2 linked regions of the Anatilimnocola aggregata genome follow. Each later gene encodes a partner of the first gene's protein in a complex. Links are inferred from orthologs where the notes say so. Each region holds a gene or a part of one and is shown on either strand. Other genes may lie near its edges.

Region 1 (3,251 bases):
ACGTTCATCACGTGGATGTTGAAGATGAAGGCTTTGTCGCTGGTGGCTTGGAACCAGTGGACGTTGTCTTTGTGATCGCTGACAGTCGAGTGACCACCGGGACCAAACTGGGCGTCGACGGTGGGGCGGATAATGATGTGGTCGGCTTCGTCTTCGAGCCGGTCATAGTGCTTGCCCTGGAAAGTTCCCTGCAAGATGAGGAAGGCGGTCGCCATGTTGTTATGCCCGTGCGGCACCACGCTCCGACCCTTGCTGAGGGCGAAAATCTGGTGGCCGAAGACGAGGCTTGTCGGCAGCCCTTCGACTTTGGGGAACTTGGCCCGCAAGCTGACTTCGCCTTGATCCTTGTATTTAATGTTCTCGGTCAGTTTTTCGATATCGAGAAACTTCATCGCATCGGCCAGATCGACCTGGGCAAACAGTTCGTCAACCTTTGTCTGCCAATCGGTTTGCTTCAGCTTCTGCCCCTTCACATCCTGGCTCAGGTCGTGCAGATCTTTCATCCACTTGTTAGCGAGCAGCTTCATGTCGGCCGCAAACAGTTCGCGCGTGCAGAGCGTCTCGAGCAGCGAATAAGTGAGGAGCGCACCGAGAGTGTGCTGACCGAACGACCGACGGGAGAGAGACATCGAACCGCCTCCGAGGAAAGTAGCCAAGGGAATGGCAATATCTTAGGCGTATGACGAAGGCACCCGCAAACAAAAACGCCCCCGGGCCTGCCCCGGGGGTTTAACGGCTATTGCGATACTTAGAACGAAGCTCGCAATAGTCGCATTGCGCAAAAGCTAATGAAACACCGCCGCGGAGTCGCGGGGGCGACGGCGATGGTTAGGGTGTCGCCGTTTCTGCCGTGCCACCCTCGCTCGGTGGATCGCGGTGCCGCTTGGGCTTGTAGATTTCGGTGGCGGTACCGAAGAAGGTTTCGCTGGCGTTCATCAAGGTTTCGCTCAGCGTGGGGTGCGGGTGGACGGTCTCGGCCAGGTCGCGAGCTTCGCAGCCCATCTCGATGGCGAGTGCTGCCTCGGATATGAGATCGCCAGCGCCGGGGCCGACGATCCCGCAGCCCAACACGCGCTCGGTCTCGGGATCGATGACGAGCTTCGTAAGCCCTTCGGTTCGCCCCAGGGCGATGGCTTTGCCACTGGCGGCCCAAGGATAAACGGCGATGTCGACGACTCGGCCAGCCTTCTCGGCCTCTTGCTGGGTGAGACCGCACCAGGCGAGTTCGGGATCGGTGAAGACGACAGCTGGGATGCAGAGCTTATCGAACGACGCGGGCTTGCCGAGCACAGCTTCGACCGCCACGCGGGCTTCGTGCGAAGCTTTGTGCGCAAGCATCGGATCGCCGGCAACGTCGCCAATGGCGAGGATGTGCGGGTCGGCCGTGCGCATCGACTTTTCGACTTGGATGAAGCCGCGCGGCGTGACAACGACGCTGGTGTTTTCCAAACCGATGCCACGAGTGTTCGGCTTGCGACCGACAGCCACCAGCACGCGGTCGTAGCGCTCGACACCAAACTTGCCGGGCCCTTCGAAGGCGACTTCGACTTTATTATCGCGCAGGCCGAGCGAGCCGACCTTGGTGTTCAGGAAGATGCGATCTTCGAACAGCTTCATCAGATGCTTTTGCAGCGGCTTCACGAGGTCGCGATCGGCAGCGAGGAGGATGCCATCGAGAGCTTCGACCACGCTCACCTTGGAACCCAGGCGGGCATAGACGGTACCCATTTCGAGGCCGATATAACCGCCGCCGATGACGAGCATCGATTCCGGCACGTCGGCCAAGCGCAGTGCGCCGGTGCTGTCCATCACGCGGTCGGAACCAATATCGAAGCTGGCGGGCATCGCAGGGAGCGAACCGGTCGCGACAATGCATTGGTCAAACGTGAGCGTACGATCTTCGGGAATCGAGGGATCGTCACCTTCCAGCTTGAGGGTGGTCGAATTTTCGAACACGCCTTTGGCGGTGATGACTTTCACCTTCCGCTGCTTGGCGAGATTCTTTAGCCCGCCCGAGAGGGACGAAATGACTTTGTCTTTGCGGCCGCGCAACTTTTCGATATCGAGCTGAGGCTGGCCAAACGTGATGCCCCAATCCTTGTTCAGTTCTTCCACTTCGGAAAGAACGCGGGCCACGTGGAGCAGAGCCTTTGAGGGTATGCAGCCGCGCAGCAAGCAGGTGCCGCCGAGTTTGCCTTCTTGCTCGACGATGGTGACCTCCAGCCCCTCGTCAGCTGCGAAAAAGGCTGCGGCATAGCCGCCGGGACCACCACCGAGAACAACCACAGGAGTATGCATTGTGTCGACTTGGCGAAAGATGACAGCGCGGATGTAAGAGGTGCGAGGAATCGCACGTTGAGAGGCAGGGCGAATCCCGCTTACACGCTAAATCATGTAAGCGGGTCTCGTTGCATTCTATCCTGCAGCCGGAACAATTTCCGGCCAGCGCTTTAGCGGGAGAGGAATTCGACGACGATATTCACGTCGACCGGCAAGCTGAAGTCGTTCGGGCCGGGGACGGCCAGCAGGGTTGCCCGCAGGGTTTCACCGTCGAACGAGACGAAATCGGGAGTGTTGGCCCCGCCTTCGCTCAGCACACCCTTGTACAGGTTGTAGATCGGTTCCTTCGCGCGAACCGTGATCACGTCACCCTGACGGAGTTGATAGCTGGGGCTGGTCACTTTGACGCCGTTCACAAAGAAGTGACCGTGCACAATTCCCTGGCGGGCTTGTGGACGGGTCTTGGTGAAGCCAGCGCGGCGGATGACGTTATCCAACCGGCGTTCGCACAGTGTCAGGAGCTGCTCGCCCGTGTTGCCCTTCTTCGAGGCCACCATGTGGTAGTACTTACGAAGTTGGCGTTCGCCGAGGCCGTAATAGTGCTTGATTTTCTGCTTCTCGGCCGAGGCTTTACCCCAGTTCGACAAGCGGCGGCCACCCTTCACGTGCATACCAGGAGGGTTGTCGCGGCGCTCCAGGGCCTTGGCGGCACCTGCCGATTCATAAATCAGCGCACCCAAACGACGATTGATACGGGCCTTCGGACCATGATAACGAGCCATCGAGCAGTCTCTTTCAAAACGTGTGCGAAATACCTCAGTGGTGACGTTGGCAAGGCTGCTTTTGTGCGACAGCCGATCCTCGCCAAAACAAACGCCCTAGACTCACAAATTTGAACTCGGAAGTTCAACCGGGACCGGGTGCGGCCATCGCGGGAAGCCCGACATTTTGGCAAATCAGGCGGCTTTCGA
Region 2 (3,239 bases), 4.4 Mb from region 1 along the record:
CGGCATGCGACGGTTGTATCAGGATGGCGAGACCGCCATCTACTATTTGATGGTCGGCAACGAGAACTATGTTCACGCGCCCATGCCCGAAGGTTGCGAAGACGGCATCATTCGCGGCATGTACAAGTTCCGCACGAAGGAAGCTGGCGGCAAGTTGAAGGTGAACTTGTTCGGCAGCGGAGCGATCTTCCGCCACGTGCTCGCCGCACAGGATTTGCTCGCCGAGAAGTACGGCATTAGCAGCAATGTTTGGAGTGTAACCAGCTACACGCAGTTGCGGCGCGATGCCCACATGTGCGAACGCTGGAACATGCTCCACCCGGGCGAACCACGGCGGACTTCTTACGTCGAAGAACTGCTTAAGGAAGAAAAGGGAAGTCTGTTCGTCGCAGCGTCGGACTACGTTCGCGCCTTGCAAGAACAGATCGCCCAATGGGTGCCAGGCGACTACTATGCTCTCGGCACCGACGGCATGGGGCGCAGCGAAACCCGCGAAGCCCTGCGTCGTCACTTCGAGGTCGATGCCCAGTGCATCACCCTCGCCACGCTTTACAAGTTGGGGCTTCGCGGCGATCTCGATAAGAGCGTCGCCGCCCAAGCCGTGATAGACCTGGGGATCAATCCCGAAAAGATCGATCCATACTTTGCCTAGAGAGAGAAGTTGAAAAAGCGAGGAAGGGATGACGAGGGAGAAGGCCCTCATTCTCCCTCTCCTTAGTACTCCGGGGAGAGGGTTGGGGTGAGGGGTGATGCGTGATTAACGCCGCCCACGAATTCGCCCCGTTTGGCATCAACTTAACGCATACTTAGAAGCGAATTCAGACCAATGGCCATTGAAATCAAACTGCCGAACCTGGGCGAAGGTGTGGAATCGGGCGATGTTGTCGAAGTGCTGGTGAATGTTGGCGACACTATTGCCAAGGATCAGGGAATTCTCGAAATCGAAACCGGCAAAGCGACCATGCAGGTTCCCAGCGATGCCGCGGGCAAGGTCGTCAAGGTGCATGTCACCAAGGGACAAACCGTTAAGAACGGCGCCGTCCTCCTTACACTCGAAGGTGCTGCGGCTGGTGCGGCCCCCACTGCTGCCAAACCGGCCGCCCCTGCTGCCGCTCCGCCCAAGGCTGCGCCGGCTCCAGCACAGCCAGCGGCTCCTGCCGCTGCTAAGCCCGCACCTGCTCCCGTAAAACCAGCCCCAGCACCAGTGAGGCCAGCTGCAGCTGCCCCGGCGGAGGTTGCGGCACCTATTGCCACGCTCGCGCCGACGGAAGAAGCGCCGACGGAAACCGGCGATGTTGCTGCCGGCCCTGCTGTTCGCCGCTTTGCTCGCGAAGTGGGCGTAGATTTGTCGCGCGTCACAGGCACGGGCGAAGGCGGACGCATTTCGCGTGAGGACGTCCTCGCTGTTGTTCGTTCGCAAAGCCAAGGGGCGATCATCGGCGGCAAAGCCAGCCCCGATACTACGGCTCGCGATGCCTACGGCCCGATCCATACCGAAAAGATGACCAAGATCCGCAAGGTCATCGCCGCGCAGATGCACCTGTCGTGGACCACTTGCCCACGCGTTACCAACTTCGACGATGCCGATATTACTGAACTCGAAAAAATTCGCGTCAGTAGCAAAGAAGATTACGCCCGTAAAGGAATCAAACTCACGGCGCTACCATTTGTGATGAAGGCCGTGGCGATGAGTCTCAAGTCGCATCCAGCCGTGAATGCTTCGCTCGACATGGAAAACGAGCAGATTATTTACAAGAATTACGTGAACATCGGTATCGCGGTCGACACCGAGCGCGGCCTCGTGGTGCCCAGCTTGCGTGGCCCCGACCAGATGTCGATTCCGGATATCGCCCGAGCCCTCGGCACCATCAGCGACAACATGCGGGACGGCAAGATTAACCCGGCCGAGTTGAAGGGAAGCACCTTCACCATCAGCAACCTTGGGGCGATCGGCGGCACCTACAGCACGCCCATCATCAATGTGCCCGAAGTGGCGATCCTGCTCTTGGGGCGCTCGCGCAAGATGCCGGTCGTCGTCAACGACGAAGTGAAGATTCGCCTGATGATGCCGCTGAGCCTCTCGTACGATCACCGCCTGGTCGATGGCGCGACTGCGGCTCGCTTCCTCAACGACATTATCGACTATCTCAAGAGCCCCAGCCGCCTGCTGCTGGCTCCGTAGGTCAGTCACTCCGTGACTTACTTGGCAGCCGGCAAGTGCTGGGCGACAAAAGTGGCGACTGCGGCGCCCAGTTTCTCGACACCCTGTTTGTTTAGATGAACACCATCATCAACAATCTTGGCAGCTTGCTCTGCGGGCGTGCCGAGTGCTGCACGCAGATCGTTGACCGGCACATCGAGTTCCTTCATCACCCGCTGGGCAATCTCGTTGTATTGCTCGGTGCTGGCGTTGTGGAGACCGTAATCGCGCTCAGCCCGCGTTTTCGCCGCGCGATCATCGACAATCGGCGTCGTCAGCGCGAAGAATACCTTGGCCTTGGTTCCTTTGCGAATGGCCGCGACAATCGCGCGCAAGTTGGCTTCGTATTGCTCCGGAGAAACCTGAAACTTGCCAGTGCTCTTGAATTTCTTCGTGTCGTGAATGCCGCAGTTGAAATGGACGATCGCGGGCTGCTCGCGAACGGCCCACTCTTCGATGTGCTTCAGCACATTCGAGCTATCGCCCCCATTCGGCTTCGGACTAACGACGTTCGCTTTACCGGCCAACTGCTTCGCAACGACCGGCGCGTAGCTCAGGCGAATCGAGTCGCCAATGAGCACCACTTTGGGCAGAGTTTTTTCAGGTGCATCATCGGCCGCGCGAGTCATTCCAGTATCGGCCAGCACGACGAGCAAGCCGCAAATCCAAAGTCGCATGAGTGTTTTCCTCTGAAAGTGTGTCGACGCACAGCCGCGAGCGAGCGGAGTAGGACCATTCTGGCCGGGGACCGGGTCAGGAACCAGTCGGCGGCTGGATCACCCACAAACGAACCAAGAAACAGAATAGCCGGAGTGAAAACTCCGGCTCTCTTAGGAGGTCACATCCGCTGGATGTGACCTTGATCGGCGAGTCATGCCCCGACGGACAGTCCGAGGTCACATCGGGCCAACGTGACCTACCAACTTCATAACGTTACTTCTTAGTTCGCGGCAGCGGTCTTCACTTCTTCGCCGGTGGCGGGGAAAGTACGAGGGCCAAAGACCTTGAAGCGATAGAGACGCAGACCGTGGGCGGCGTG

Evidence for each region. Proteins that work in one complex are often made in the same cells at the same time.
Region 2: the proteins of lpdA (region 1) and ETAA8_RS12555 are in contact, whole or in part, in a crystal structure (PDB 1EBD), measured with the Geobacillus stearothermophilus proteins. The link is inferred for Anatilimnocola aggregata from one-to-one orthologs. Residues at the interface, in WP_049624544.1 of Geobacillus stearothermophilus: Pro340, Ser341, Asp344, Tyr345, Arg403, Asp406, Val408, Glu431, Ala432, Gly433, Asp438; in WP_033016211.1 of Geobacillus stearothermophilus: Ile130, Ala131, Met132, Pro133, Arg136, Arg140, Glu141, Asn155, Arg157.

What each region holds. Positions count from the first base shown.
Region 1 is NZ_CP036274.1:7,732,154-7,735,404, forward strand. What follows is about bases 64-3,055. They hold lpdA (dihydrolipoyl dehydrogenase), read right to left. Parts: upstream 2,299-3,055; coding sequence 829-2,298; downstream 64-828. Other genes in these bases: ETAA8_RS29395 (hypothetical protein), read right to left, coding at 64-629; rpsD (30S ribosomal protein S4), read right to left, coding at 2,451-3,055. Outside these bases: more of ETAA8_RS29395, read right to left, coding at 1-63; more of rpsD, read right to left, coding at 3,056-3,062. UniProt on the Escherichia coli protein: Lipoamide dehydrogenase is a component of the glycine cleavage system as well as of the alpha-ketoacid dehydrogenase complexes.
Region 2 is NZ_CP036274.1:3,303,769-3,307,007, reverse strand. What follows is about bases 25-3,004. They hold ETAA8_RS12555 (2-oxo acid dehydrogenase subunit E2), read left to right. Parts: upstream 25-826; coding sequence 827-2,182; downstream 2,183-3,004. Other genes in these bases: ETAA8_RS12550 (SGNH/GDSL hydrolase family protein), read right to left, coding at 2,200-2,877; aceE (pyruvate dehydrogenase (acetyl-transferring), homodimeric type), read left to right, coding at 25-652. Also shown: more of aceE, read left to right, coding at 1-24; ETAA8_RS12545 (ADP-ribosylation factor-directed GTPase activating protein), read right to left, coding at 3,141-3,239.